Regions from separate parts of the Streptomyces mabaensis genome, predicted to be linked through region 1. Evidence: riboswitches for the same ligand, from Rfam matches in the RefSeq annotation. Region 1 holds a riboswitch; each other region holds the start of a gene.
The links. A riboswitch is a leader RNA that binds a small molecule or an ion and turns the genes downstream of it on or off. The one in region 1 is predicted to bind cobalamin.
Positions count from the first base shown of each region.

Region 2: another riboswitch for cobalamin. It lies ahead of ACWV17_RS18185 (ABC transporter substrate-binding protein); the one in region 1 lies ahead of ACWV17_RS21210 (cobalamin biosynthesis protein).
Region 3: another riboswitch for cobalamin. It lies ahead of ACWV17_RS07545 (ABC transporter substrate-binding protein); the one in region 1 lies ahead of ACWV17_RS21210 (cobalamin biosynthesis protein).

Region 1 is NZ_JBSOPZ010000023.1:65,051-69,899, forward strand. It holds gene ACWV17_RS21195 (glycoside hydrolase family 15 protein) at 1-772, shown strand, start outside; gene ACWV17_RS21200 (anion permease) at 956-2,200, shown strand; gene ACWV17_RS21205 (hypothetical protein) at 2,248-2,478, shown strand; cobalamin riboswitch at 2,664-2,795, shown strand; gene ACWV17_RS21210 (cobalamin biosynthesis protein) at 3,090-4,049, shown strand; gene ACWV17_RS21215 (cobyric acid synthase) at 4,046-4,849, shown strand, end outside.
Region 2 is NZ_JBSOPZ010000018.1:122,895-127,743, forward strand. It holds gene ACWV17_RS18175 (amino acid permease) at 90-1,538, shown strand; gene ACWV17_RS18180 (Mov34/MPN/PAD-1 family protein) at 1,607-2,029, shown strand; cobalamin riboswitch at 2,216-2,356, shown strand; gene ACWV17_RS18185 (ABC transporter substrate-binding protein) at 2,395-3,384, shown strand; gene ACWV17_RS18190 (FecCD family ABC transporter permease) at 4,531-4,849, shown strand, end outside.
Region 3 is NZ_JBSOPZ010000006.1:138,158-143,006, reverse strand. It holds gene ACWV17_RS07555 (ABC transporter ATP-binding protein) at 1-411, opposite strand, end outside; gene ACWV17_RS07550 (FecCD family ABC transporter permease) at 408-1,514, opposite strand; gene ACWV17_RS07545 (ABC transporter substrate-binding protein) at 1,511-2,752, opposite strand; cobalamin riboswitch at 3,006-3,194, opposite strand; gene ACWV17_RS07540 (MDR family MFS transporter) at 3,297-4,844, opposite strand.

The DNA.
Region 1 (4,849 bases):
CGGCGCCTGGCAACAACGTCAGCTCGACGTCTACGGGGAACTGCTGGACGCGGCCCACCAGACGCTTCCCTCCGGCGAGCAGCTCGACCCACACACCCGCACCCTGCTGCTGCAAGCGGCCGAGGCGGCTGCACGCCGCTGGAGCGAACCCGACCAGGGCATCTGGGAGGTACGCGGGCCCAGCCGGCACTTCCTGCACTCCAAACTGATGTGCTGGGTCGCGCTGGACCGGGCCATCGACATGGCCCCCGCGCTGGCTGCCACCTCCGACCGCGTCACCGAATGGAAGCGAACCCGCGCCCAGATCCGCACGGCCATCGAAACCCGCGGATGGAACGCCCGCCTGGGCGCATTCACCCAGTCATTCGAAAGTGACGAGCTCGACGCCTCGGCGCTCATGCTTCCGCTCGTCGGATTCCTCCCGGGCCACGACGCCCGCGTCCGCTCCACCGTGGAGGCGATCGCGGCCCGGCTCACCGATGCCCACGGCCTGGTACGCCGCTACCTCAGCGACGACATCGCGGCCGAGGAAGGATCGTTCCTCCTGTGCACGTTCTGGCTCGCTCACGCTCTGGCCCTGATCGGTGAAGCGACCCGTGCGCGAGACGTTTTCGAGACCGCCCTCGATCATGCCAACGATGTCGGTCTCCTTGCCGAAGAGGTCTCCTCAGCCACCGGAGAGGCGCTCGGCAACTATCCCCAGGCCTTCAGCCACATCGGGCTGATCAATGCCGCCGGCGCCATCCACCAGGCCGAACAGGTCGCGACCTAGCGGGGGCTCTCCGTAGTGGCTTGGTAACCCGCAGGTCAGGTTACCTGGGGTCCCGTGTCAGTTCATCTTCCGTTCACCAAGTCAACGTACGTTCGGCCAGAGCCGAGACGTATGGACGCCTCGGCTTTTCTCAGGCCGCCAGCCGCATACGGAAACGGATGACCCCTGATGGCACATGAGGCCATGATTCTGCTTGGGATTGTGATCGTCACCGCCCTCGTGTTCGATTTCACGAACGGTTTCCACGACACAGCCAACGCGATGGCGACGACCATCTCGACCGGCGCTCTCAAGCCCAAGACGGCGGTGGCCATGTCCGCCGTGCTCAACCTCGTCGGCGCTTTCCTCTCGGTGGAAGTCGCCAAGACGATCTCCAGCGGACTCGTCAACGAAGAGGGCATCAGGCCCGAAGTCATTTTCGCGGCGCTCGTCGGCGCCATCCTGTGGAATCTGCTGACCTGGTTGGTCGGCCTGCCGTCCAGTTCCTCGCACGCCCTGATGGGCGGCCTGGTCGGCGCCACCGTCGCCTCGGTCGGCTTCGGCGGAGTCAACGGCGACGTCGTCGTCACCAAGGTGCTGATCCCCGCGATCGCCGCCCCGCTGGTCGCCGGTGTCGCCGCGATGCTCGCCACCCGGCTCACGTACAAACTGAGCAGCAAGACCAACGAGAAGGCGTCGGCCAAGGGCTACCGCGTCGGCCAGATCAGCTCCGCGGGCCTCGTCTCGCTGGCGCACGGCACCAACGACGCGCAGAAGACCATGGGCATCATCACCCTCGCCCTGGTCGCCGGCGGCGCTCTCGCCCCCGGCTCGAACCCGCCTCTGTGGGTCATCCTCTCGGCCGGTGTCGCGATCGCCCTCGGCACCTACCTCGGTGGCTGGCGCATCATCCGCACCATGGGCAAGGGTCTCACCGACCTCCAGCCGCAGCAGGGCTTCGCCGCCCAGACCAGCGCGGCGAGCGTCATCCTGGCCTCCTCGAACCTCGGCTTCTCCCTCTCCACCACCCACTCGTGCTCCGGCGCGGTGATGGGCTCCGGTCTCGGACGCAAGGGCGGTGTGGTCCGCTGGTCCACCGCGACCCGCATGTTCATCGCCTGGGGCCTGACCCTGCCGGCGGCCGGCCTTGTCGCGGCGGGCGCGGAGCTCGTCACCAGGCAGGGCAACTGGGGTGTCGCCGCCGTCGCGGTCTTCCTCGTCAGCTCCTGCCTCGCGATCTGGCTGGTCTCCCGCCGCCAGGTCGTCGACCACACCAACGTCAACGAGACCGGCGCCGACGGCGAGCCCGCGGGCGTCGTGACCGCCGCGATGGCCGCCGTCACCCCGCCGCCGGCCGGCGTCACCACCGCCACCACCGGCGAACTGAAGGCCACCATCCCCGCCCCGGCGCCCGCGTCCCCCGAACCGCCGCAGCCCGCGACCGTCTGACCAGCTCGACGCGCTCGACGCACTCGACGAGTGAAGGAATCAGCAGTATGAAGATCGACTGGGCAGCTCTCGGCTCCGTCTTCGGAGTCAGCCTCACGGCCACCGTCGCCCTGGTGGGCCTGTTCACCCTCGGCATCGTCGGCCTCTCCAAGCAGGAGTCCGCCACCGCGCAGGGAGGCTCCGCCGGCGCCGCGGCCCTGGCCCGCACCGGCGCGTACGCCTGCTTCGCGCTCTGCGCGGCGGCGGTGGCGTACGGGATCTATCTGATCGTCGTCTGACCCAACCCGGCAGCCGACCGCACCGGCAAGCCGACCGCCCCCGGCGGGTCCCTCACGGACTCCTGCCGGGGGCGTTCGCGTTCCCGCCGGTGTGGGGCTTCGCACACTGTCCCGCCGCAGGTCAACGGCGAGTTGACGGGCGTTCGCGGGGCGTGGTGGACTTCCGGAGCCAAACGGCGGCAGGAGAGGAAGTCCGGTGCGAATCCGGCGCGGTCCCGCCACTGTCACCGGGGAGCACTCCCCCACACCGGAAGTCACGGCCCGTGCGTACGGGCTGGAAGGCCGGGGGAGTTGCCGATCCGGGAGCCAGGAGACTCTCACCGCCGGTCACGTCGAACCAGGGCGCGGACCCTGAGTGAGGACTTTCGCCATGCCGGGCTGCGGTTCAGTTGTCCATGTGAGTACGAGTACGGGGTCCCGCCGAGGTCCTGTCCGGGCGATCTTTGAGGATCAGCCCGCGGCGTCAGATGCGGTGCATCGCAAGGCGGAGGATCGCCCTCGTACTGGATGTACTTGGGCTACTCCGACAACGCGGCGAGGTGCCGTAGCTGGCGCCGCGGGCCCGAGAAGATCGCCCGGACAGGGCCTAGGCGTATCGGCCGGCTGAACCCATGCGTGCCGATCGCGTATGTGCATACGGCGTGACCGCCGGCCTGCTCGGCGACCTCGTCCTCGGCGATCCCCGCCGCGGGCATCCGGTCGCCGCGTTCGGGCGGGCCGCCACCGCCGTCGAGAAGGTCCTGTGGCATGACCACCGCGGGTGGGGCGCGCTGCACGCCGTGGTGTGCGCCGGGGGCGCGGCCGCCGCCGGCGCGCTGGCCGCCCGCGCCGTACGCTCCCGTCCCGCCGCCCATGCCGCGCTGACCGCCGCGGCGACCTGGGCCGTGGTGGGCGGGACGTCGCTGGGCCGCGAGGCCCGGGCCATCGGCGGCGCGCTGGCGGCCGGCGACCTCGACGTCGCCCGGGAACGGCTGCCCCGTCTGTGCGGGCGCGACCCGCAGTCCCTGGACGGCCGTCAGATCGCCCGCGCCGTCGTGGAGTCCGTCGCCGAGAACACCTCCGACGCGGTGGTGGGGGCCCTGGTGTGGGGCGCCGTCGCGGGCGTCCCCGGCCTGCTCGCGTTCCGCGCGGTGAACACCCTGGACGCCATGGTCGGGCACAAGTCACCCCGGTACCTGCGGTACGGCTGGGCCTCGGCCCGGCTCGACGACGTGGCGGGCGGGCCGGGCTCCCGGCTGACCGCGGCCGCCGCCGTACTGGCCGGGCCCGACCGCCGGGGGGCGGTACGGGCCTGGCGGCAGGACGCGGCAAAACACCCGAGCCCCAACGCCGGGCCGGTGGAGGCCTCGTTCGCCGGAGCGCTGGGCGTACGGCTCGGCGGCACCCTCTCGTACGCCGGCCGCGTCGAACACCGGCCGGTGCTGAACGCCGGTGGCCGGCCGGTCGAGGTGGCCGACATCGACCGCGCCGTGAAGCTGTCGCGCGTGGTCACCGGGGTGGCCCTGGGGGTGTGCGTCGCGGGCCGGCTCGTCGCCGGCCGGCTGATCGCTGGACGGAGGAGGACCGCATGAACCGCACGCGCGGGGGTGGACTGCTGGTCGCCGGCACTACGTCGGACGCCGGCAAGAGCGTTGTCACGGCCGGGATCTGCCGGTGGCTGGTACGCACCGGGGTGAAGGTCGCGCCCTTCAAGGCGCAGAACATGTCGCTGAACTCGTTCGTCACGCGCGAGGGCGCGGAGATCGGGCGGGCCCAGGCGATGCAGGCCCAGGCGGCACGGGTCGAGCCGAGCGCGCTGATGAATCCCGTACTGCTCAAGCCCGGCAGCGACCGCAGCAGCCAGGTGGTGCTGATGGGGAAGCCGGTGGGTGAGATGAGCGCGCGTGGGTTCTTCGGGGGGCCTGGGCCCGCGGCGGAGCCGCAATCAGACGCAGTGTCCCCCGGAAAAACGCTGCATGGCGGCCGGCAGGAGGCACTTCTCGGGACCGTCACGGCGTGCCTGGAGGAACTGCGGGGCACGTATGACGCCGTGATCTGTGAGGGGGCCGGCAGTCCTGCCGAGATCAACCTGCGGCGTACGGACATCGTCAACATGGGCATCGCCCGGGCGGCGGACTTCCCGGTGGTCGTGGTGGGAGACATCGACCGCGGGGGCGTCTTCGCCTCCTTCTTCGGCACGACCGCCTTGTTGAGCGCCGAGGACCAGTCGCTGATCGCGGGCTACCTCGTCAACAAGTTCCGCGGCGATGTGTCACTGCTGGAGCCCGGCCTGGAGATGCTCCGGGGGCTGACCGGACGTCAGACGTACGGTGTGCTGCCGTTCCGGCACGGGCTCGGCATCGACGAGGAGGACGGGCTGCGGGTCTCGCTA
Region 2 (4,849 bases), on a different contig from region 1:
CGTGCAACTCCATCCACATCCGGGGGGATCGAGGACCCGATCCGTAGCCAACAACGGCACGGACCGGCATGGAGAAAGGGCGCACCACCATGACCTCAGTGCAGGTCGACAAGCATCACGACGGCAATGAGGCCGCGGGCGGCACTCCCGAAGAGGGATACGAGCGCGGACTCGGCAGCCGCCAGGTCCAGATGATCGCGATCGGCGGCGCCATCGGCGTCGGCCTGTTCATGGGCGCAGGCGCCAACATCGCCAAGGCCGGGCCCAGCATCATCCTCATGTACGCCCTCGCGGGCGTCGTGATCTTCTTCATCATGCGGGCACTCGGCGAGCTGCTCCTCTACCGGCCGGTCTCGGGCTCTTTCGCGGAGTACGCCCGCGAGTTCCTCGGCCCGTTCTTCGGCTACGTCACCGGCTGGACCTACTGGCTCATGTGGGTCGTCACCGGCATGGCCGAGCTGACCGCAGCGGCCATCTACATGCACTTCTGGTTCCCCGAAATCCCGCAATGGGTCAGCGCCCTGGTCTTCCTGGTGGTGCTCTTCGGCGTCAACCTGATCTCGGTCAAGATCTTCGGCGAGGTCGAGTTCTGGTTCTCGATGGTCAAGGTCACCGCGATCATCGGCATGATCGTGATCGGTCTCGGCGTCCTCACGCTCGGCTTCTCCGACGCGGGTGACACCGCCGCCGCCTCCAACCTCTGGGCGCACGGCGGCATCTTCCCGAACGGCATCGGCTCCAGCCTGATGACCCTCCAGGGCGTCATGTTCGCCTACCTCGCCGTCGAGCTCGTCGGTGTCACGGCGGGCGAGTCCGAGAACCCGGAGAAGACGCTCCCCAAGGCCATCAACACGCTGCCCTGGCGGATCATCGTCTTCTACGTCGGCGCGCTGCTCGTCATCCTCGCCGTGGTCAAGTGGACCGAGTTCTCGGCGGGCCAGAGCCCGTTCGTCCACGCCTTCGAGAAGATCGGCATCCCGCTCGCCGCCGGCATCGTCAACTTCGTGGTGCTGACCGCGGCGCTGTCGTCCTGCAACTCGGGCATGTACTCCACCGGCCGCATGCTGCGCGACCTCGCCGCCAACAGCGAGGCGCCCAAGGCCTTCGGCAAGCTCAACGCGCGCCGGACCCCGGCCGTCGGCATCGCCGTCTCCGTCGCCCTCATGGGCATCGGCGTCATCCTCAACTACGTCGTCCCGGAGAAGGCCTTCGTGTACGTCGTCTCGGTGGCCACCGCCGCCGGCATCTGGACCTGGATGATGATCCTGGTCAGCCACATCCGCTACCGCCGCGCGGTGGACGCCGGCCGGCTCCCGGCCTCCTCGTTCCCGGCGCCGGGCGGCGCGAAGTTCAGCTGGGTCGCGCTGGTCTTCCTGGTCTTCGTGACCGGCATGATCGCGTACGACAAGGACGCGCGCGTCTCCCTGATCGTGGCGGCCGTCTGGGCGGTCGGCCTGGCCATCGGCTGGGCGGTCCTGAAGAGCCGCAACCCGCAGATCGCGAAGCGCACGCCGGAATACGAGAGCGTCTCGAAGTAACGCCTCTGCGTCTCACCAGATGGCCTCCGGATCTCAGATCCGGGGGCCGTCTGCTTATCCTCGTGCTCATGCTCACCATCACCCAGGCCCTGTACGACGCCATCGTCGCCCACGCCCGTGAGGACCACCCCGACGAGGCGTGCGGCGTCGTCGCCGGCCCGGCGGGCACCGGGCGGCCCGAGCGGTTCATCCCGATGCTGAACGCCGCGCGCTCGCCCACGTTCTACGAGTTCGACTCGGCCGACCTGCTGAAGCTCTACCGGGAGATGGACGACCGGGACGAGGAGCCGGTGGTCGTCTACCACTCGCACACCGCGACGGAGGCGTACCCGTCCCGCACGGACATCTCGTACGCCAACGAGCCGGGCGCCCACTATGTGCTGGTGTCCACCGCCGACACGGACGAGGCCGGGCCCTTCCAGTTCCGCTCGTTCCGCATCGTGGACGGCGTGATCACGGAGGAAGACGTCAAGGTGGTGGAGACGTACTGAGGGGGTGTCCGGCCGATCAGGCCGGATCAGCGAGCGGCGCCTGGTGCGTGCAGCTGCAAGGCGGCCGGATTCGGCCATAGCGGAGCTATGGCCGGAGTCGGCCAACGCCGCAGATGTGCGTGCCAGGCGACGGGAGCCCGGCATGATCGGCTGGACACCCCCTAAGGGCCGTCTGCCACACTGAGCGCCGACAACAAGGCGGCAGGACCCAGGAAGCCGGTGTGAATCCGGCACGGTCCCGCCACTGTGACCAGGCCGCCCGCCACCTCGACCCGTTCGAACCGGCCGGCCCGGAAGCCAGGAACTGACCTGCCGCCTTCAGCACCGACCAGGGGACGCGGAAATCCCCCGGAGGAGGCACAGCCATGTCCTGGCACCGGCGCACCGCTCTCACAGCGGCCCTGCTGCTCCCGCTCCCGCTCCTGCTCACCGCCTGCGGTACGAGCCCCGGCCCCGGCGGGCAGCCCGCCGCGAAGGCCGCCGGCTTCCCGTACACGGTCACCAACTGCGGTACGACCACGACGTTCAAGGCCCCGCCGAAGCGGGCCGTCACCATGAACCAGCACGTCACCGAGGTGATGCTGGAACTGGGCCTCGCCAAGTCCCTGGCCGGGACCGCGTACCTCGACGACAAGGTGCTCCCGGAGTACGAGCGGGAGTACCGGGCCACCCCGGTGCTGGCCAAGGAGTACCCGTCGTACGAGAAGCTCCTCGCGGCCAACCCCGACTTCGTCTACGGCGGTTACGCGAGCGCCTTCGCGGCGAACGAGGGCCGCAGCCGCGAGGCCCTGGGCAAGAGCGGCATCGCCACCCGCCTGAACGTGGAGAACTGCACCCCGGGCAGCACCTCCCTGAACGACCTCTACCAGGAGGTCCGCGAGGTGGGCCGCACGTTCGGCGTCGCGGCCCGCGCGGACGAGTGGGTCCGCGAGGCGAAGACGGTGACGGCCGCGACGGCGGCGGACCTGAAGGGCATCACACCGGTCCCGGTGTTCGTCTATGACAGCGGCGACAAGACGGCGTTCACGGCGGGCGGCAAGGGCATCGGCAACGAGATCATCACCCGGGCCGGCGGCACGAACGTCTTCGCCGACCTCGACAAGCCCTTCGGTGACGCGTCGTGGGAGAACGTCGTGGCGCGCAAGCCGGAGGTCGTCGTGATCTACGACTACGGCTCGACCACGGTGGCCCAGAAGAAGCAGCGCCTCCTCAACGACCCGGTCCTGGCGGACGTCCCGGCCATCAGGAACAAGCGCTTCGCGGTCCTGCCGCTGTCGGACGCGGTCCTGGGAGTCCGAGCCCCGGCGGCGATAGCGAAACTGGCGTCCCAACTCCACCCGGAGCAGGCGAAGTAGGCCAAGGTGACACCCCCCGAAGACCCCACCCCGCGCCACGCCCCGGCGCCGAAACCCCCAAGCCCCGCCGAGCCGCAAGCCGACCCCCGGCCCGCGCCGGGGCCGCGCCGCGAAGCGGGCGCAGAGCCCGCGGGGCCGGCCCCGACCGCCGGCCGCGGAGCGGCGGCGGAAGCTGCCGCTCCGGCTGCGCCCGCAGCGGCAGCCCCGGGCCCGCGCCTTGGAGCGGCCGCGGAGCCCGTGGGGACGGCCCCGGCCGCCAGCCGCGGAGCGGTGGCGGAACCCGACATCCCGGCCGTGCCCGGAGCGGCTGCCCCGGGCCCGCGCCGCGGAGCGGGCGCCGAGCCCGCGGGGTCCGCTCCGGCCGCCGACCGGTCCTCGCGCCGCGAGGCAGGAGTGGTCCCTGCGGCACCGGCCGTGCCTGGTCCGCGGGCGGCGGCAGCGGAACCAGAGGTTCCGGCTGCACGTGACCGCGAAGCGGCGGCGGGAGCCGACATCCCGGCCGCGCCGGGCCCTCGCCGCGGAGCGGGCGCGGAGCCCGCGAGGTCGGCCGCGACCGCCGGCCGCGGAGCGGCGGCGGAAGCTTCCGCTCCGGCTGCGCCCGCAGCGGCAGCCCCGGGCCCGCGCCGCGGAGCGGGCGCGGAGCCCGCGGGGACGGCCCCGGCCGCCAGCCGCGGAGCGGTGGCGGAACCCGACATCCCGGCCGTGCCCGGAGCGGCTGCCCCGGGCCCGCGCCGCGGAGCGGGCGCCGAGCCCGCGGGGTCCGCTCCGGCCGCCGACCGGTCCTCGCGCCGCGAGGCAGGAGTGGTCCCTGCGGCACCGGCCGTGCCTGGTCCGCGGGCGGCGGCAGCGGAACCAGAGGTTCCGGCTGCACGTGACCGCGAAGCGGCGGCGGGAGCCGACATCCCGGCCGCGCCGGGCCCTCGCCGCGGAGCGGGCGCGGAGCCCGCGAGGTCGGCCGCGACCGCCGGCCGCGGAGCGGCGGCGGAAGCTTCCGCTCCGGCCGCGCCCCGCGCGGCCGTTCCGGCCTCGCGTCGCGGAGGCGGCGGCCCGGAGCCCGCTGGGGCGGCCTCGCGGCCCGGCGCGGGTGCTGGGCCCCGCGAAGCGGACCCGCGCCGCGAGGCCGGGCGGGCGCGGTTGCGGTACGGCGTGGTCGTTGGCGGGCTCGCTCTCGCCCTCGTCGCCGCCTCGCTCGGCGGGCTCCTGCTCGGTTCCGTGCGGATTCCGGCCGGCCACCTGGCCGACATCCTCACCGGCACCGCCGGCCCCGGCCCCTTCCGCACCATCGTCCTCGACGTCCGGCTGCCCCGCGTCCTCCTCGGCGCCGTCGTCGGCGCCGGGCTCGCCGTCATCGGGACCGTCCTGCAGGCGCTCGTCCGCAACCCCCTCGCCGACCCCTTCCTGCTCGGCGTCTCCTCCGGCGCCTCCGCCGGCGCCGTGGCCGTCATCGTCCTCGGCGTCGGCGCCG
Region 3 (4,849 bases), on a different contig from region 1:
CGGATGACGGCCCAGGGCAACGAGCTCCCGTGCCGACAGCAGACCCGCGTCGACGCGGTCGGTGAGGACGACGGCGAGCCGCCGCGCGAGGGCCGCGGGTGACTCCCCGGCGATGGGCCGGCCGCCGATGCGCACGCCCCCGGCGAGGGGCGGCAGCAATCCGCACAGGGTGCGCAACAGGGTGGACTTGCCCGCGCCGTTGGGGCCGAGCAGCACGGTCAGTTCACCGGCCCGGGCCTCCAGTTCCAGGTCCTCCAGGACCGCACGCCGGGTGCCGCGTCCCCACGCGGCGCGGGTGCGATAGCCGACGGTGAGACCGTCGGTGCCGAGTCCGCCGGGGCGCGCGGTCGACCGTGCGGACGGGACGGGCCGCGCGGCCGAAGCTCCGGGTGCCACTGTCGTGTCGGTCATGAGGTCACCCCTTGCAGGCCGCGGCGGCTGCGGATCAGGAACGTGATGACGACGGGGGCGCCGAACAGCGAGGTGATCGCGTTCAGCGGCAATACCGCGTCCATACCGGGCGGCTGGCTCAGCAGCGCGCAGGCCAGGGCCAGGAACGCACCGGCGAGCATCGACGCGGGCACGAGCACCCGGTGGTCGGAGGTGCCCAGGGCGACGCGGGTCAGGTGCGGTACGGCCAGGCCGAGGAAGGCGACCGGGCCGCAGAACGCGGTGGCGGCCCCGGCCAGCAGCGACGTTCCCAGCAGCGCCAGGTCGCGGCTTCTGCGGACGTTCAGGCCCATGGTGCGGGCGTAGTCCTCGCCGAGCAGCAGCGCGTTGAGGCGCTTGGTGGTCAGCAGGGCGGCCGCCAGGCCCGCCCCGATCACCGGGAGCATCACCGCGAGGTCGGGCCAGGTAGTGGCGCTGAAACTGCCCAGTCCCCACATCACGAACTGCTGGGCGCGCTCGGGCCGGGCGTACACCAGCATGACGCTGACCACCGCGGTGGCCGCCGAGCCGATCATCACGCCGATGACCAGCAGGGTGACCGCCGAGCGGACCCAGCGCGACAGCAGCAGCACCAGCGCCAGCACACACCCGGCGCCGAGGGAAGCGGCCAGCACCACGCCGATGCGGCCCAGCCCCGCCAGGTCACCGGTGAAGCTCCCGGCCACACCGCCCGTACTGACCACCACGGCCGCCACCCCCATGCTTGCCCCCGAACTCACCCCGAGTGAGAACGGATCGGCCAGCGCGTTGCGGAACAGCGTCTGCATCTGCACGCCGGCCACGGCGAGGGCAGCGCCCACAGCGGTGGCCGTCAGCGCACGCGGCAGCCGCACCTCCTCGACGATGACGGCCCACCGCGGGTCGGCCCCCGCACTGCCGAACAGCACACGCACCACCTCCCCGACAGGCACCTGGTAGGAGCCGACGGCGACCGTCAGCACGAACAGAACTGCCGTGCCGACGGCCAGCCCGGAGACGACCAGGAGACGCCGACGCCCGGGCACCGGGCTTGCCGGGGCCGGGGCCGGGGCCGGGGCAGGCGTCACGGCTGTCCGCGTGGTCACGCGCGCGGCACCTTGGTGTAGAAGGTGAAGGTGTGGCCCGCGGCCTGGTCCGGGTGCAGGAGGGCGAACAGGTCGGCGAGGACGAGGTCCGGACGCAGGACGCCGCGCTCGTAGAAGTCGTTGCCGCCGCCGGGACCCAGCGCCTTGGTGTTCGTCCAGACCTCACCCGCGTTCACAGCGTTCAGCTTGGCGTAGCGACGGTCCGCCTTGACCGCGTCGGCAGTCGACTTCCACTGCTCGCCGACCAGCCACGTCGGCGCGTCGCCGCCCTTGGCGTACACGGCCTCGAAGTTCAACTGAAGGTTGCCTGTGCCCTTGTCGCCCGCCCACGGGTAGGTGCCACCGGCATCATTGATCAGCTTCCCGACGTAGCTGCCGCCGGAGGCCATGCTCCACGTGCCCTGGTACATCGTGCCCGGCAGCACCTTGACGGGCTTGCCCGCCGAGACGGACTTCGCGGCCTTGGCGGCGACCTTGCCGTAGTCGCTCTCGACGGTGTCGAACACCTCGCCCGCGCGCTTCTCGGCTCCGGTGAGTGCGGCCATGGCCTTGACCCACTCGGCGCGGCCGAGCGGGCTGGGCTCCAGCCACTCGGCGTTGGCGACGACGGCGATGCCCGCCTGCCGCAGCTTCGGGTACTGCGGGTCGTCGGTCCCCTGGGTCATCAGGACATCGGGCCTGGCGCCGATGACCTGCTCGGCGTTCAGGGTGTTGTCCTTGGCGTACTCGGCGACCTTGCCCGACGTCACCCGCTCACGGACCTCGGCGGAGCTGACGAACGCGCCGCTTGCCACACCGGTCAGGACATTCAGCGTGCCGGTCTCGGTCAGCAGCGGCAGGTGCGTGGTCGAGGCGGAGTACAGGCTCTTGACCGGAGTGGTGATCTGCTGGGCCTTGGCCAGGTCGCCGGACAGCTTCGGCTTGGGGGCCCCGCACTTGACCAGGACGTACGACTCGGGCTTGCCCTTGGGGTAGGGCTCCTTGACCGTGAGGACCTGGTAGCTCTTCTCGTACCGCAAGGTGAAGTTCTTCGCGTGCTCCACCGTGGACTTCACGGGGAAGTAGTCCTCGGCCGGATCGAAGTCGGAGATGCAGCCGGCCGCGGACCCCGAGGCCCGGGAATCCGCCGGCCGGGCGGAGTCGCCGTCGGCGCACGCGGCGAGGGTGAAACTCAGAGCGGCGATCAGCGCCGTAATGCCGGCAGGGCGTCGAAGAGGCGGGACTGGTCGTACGGACACGAGGGCTCCTGGGCATGCGTCGAAGCGCACCGGTCTTCCGGGTGCGTGGGAAAGGGAACGACCGAGGGGCGGTCGCACAGTCAGCGAGAGGGTGGGACGCCGAGCGTCGCCGGGAGGCCCTTCAGCGCTCCGACGGCAGGGTCCGAGCGACAAGCCGTCGCGTCCATCTCATACGGGCAGCCGGGAGTGGAAACTTCACACAAGCACGCGGGCACACGAGTGCCACCGTCCTCTCTCGGGGAAATCCGCCCCGGTATGGCGAGGTGCGACGGCGTGAGTCTCCTGACTCGGGATCGACGCTTCTCCGGCCTTCCCACCCCGACGGGGCGGTGGCTTCGGCGGAGTCGCTCCCCCTACACAGTGGCGGTACCGTGCCGGAATCTCACCGGCTTCCTCGTTCCGCCGTCGCTTGTCGGACGGAAGCATCCCAGAACGCACATGACCGCGCCAGCCCTTCGGCTGTGCCCCCCACCACATGGGGGGACGCGCAGGGGCGTGGTTCGGCGACGTCGGTCATGCGCAGGGTGGCTGACTAACAGTCGGGTCAGTCCTCCGTGATGACCGGGAAGCGGCGGGGCGCGATCAGCAGGAGGGCCAGCAGGGCCAGTACCGCCGCTGCCGCCGCGCCCAGGTAGACGTGGTCCACCGCCGTGTCGACCGCCCGGCGCAGCTGGTCCGCCGCTTCCGCGGTGAGGGAGGCGGGGTGTTCCAGGGCGTGCGCGACGCCGTCGAGGTCGGCGTCCGGCAGGCGGGCGGTGAGGGTGGCGTTGGCGACGGCGCCGAACAGCGCGGCGCCCACGCTCTGGCCGACCTGGCGGCAGAAGAGTACGGATGCGGTGGTGGTGCCGCGTTCCGACCAGCCCACCGTCGACTGGACGCCGACGATGAGCGGCAGTTGGAAGAGGCCGAGGGCGGCGCCGAGCAGCAGCATGATCAGGGCGGGCTGCCAGGGGGAGCCCGGGTAGGGCAGGAGGGGGAAGGCGAGGAGGATCACGGCGGCGAGTGAGATGCCGATGACCGCGGTGTTGCGGAAGCCGATGCGGGTGTAGACGTGCTGGCTGAGCGCGGCGGAGATGGGCCAGCTCAGGGTCATGATCGAAAGGACGAAGCCCGCGCCGATCGGGCCGAGGCCCAGGACCGACTGCGCGTACGTGGGCAGGAAGACGGTCGGCGCGACCATCAGCAGCCCCAGCGCGCCGAGGGCCAGGTTGACGGCGGCGATGGTGCGGCGGCGCCAGACCCAGCCGGGGATGACCGGATCCGCGGCCCGGCGCTCGACGACGACGGCCAGCGCCGCGAGGACCGCCGCCCCGGCGAGCAGGGTGAGCGAGGGCGCGGACAGCCAGGGCCAGGCGACGCCGCCCTGGACCAGGGCGGTCAGCAGCAGGCCGCCGCAGGCGAAGACGGTCAGTGCGCCGGCCCAGTCGATCCGGGGGCGGGCGGCCGGAGCCGTACGGGCGGTCTCCTTGAGGTGACGGGCGATCAGCCACATCGCCAACGCCCCGATCGGCAGGTTGATCAGGAAGATCCAGCGCCAGTGGGCGTACGCGGCGAGGAGCCCGCCGACCGCCGGTCCGGCCACCGCGGAGACGGCCCAGACGGTGGAGAGCCGGGCCTGGATCCTGGGGCGTTCCTTGAGGGGGTAGAGGTCGGCGGCGATCGTCTGGACCGTGCCCTGGATCGCGCCGCCGCCGAGTCCCTGGACCACCCGGAAGGCGATCAGGGCCGCCATGTTCCAGGCCACCGCGCACAGGACCGACCCGACGAGGAAGAGGGCGATGCCGGCGATGAGGACCGGCTTGCGGCCGAAGGTGTCGGAGAGCTTGCCGTACACGGGGAGGGTGACGGTGACGGCGAGGAGGTAGCCGGAGAAGAGCCAGGAGAAGACCGCGAACCCGCCGAGGTCGCCGACGATCTGGGGGACGGCGGTGGACACGATCGTGCCGTCGAGGGCGGCGAGCGCCATACCGAGCATCAGCGCCGCGACGACCGGCCTGCGCCGGCGGGCGGACTCCGGGGCGGACCGGGTGCCGGGCAGGGCTTCCGTACCGCCGCCGCTGCTGCCGCTCACCCGAATCCTTTCACCGTGCATCTATT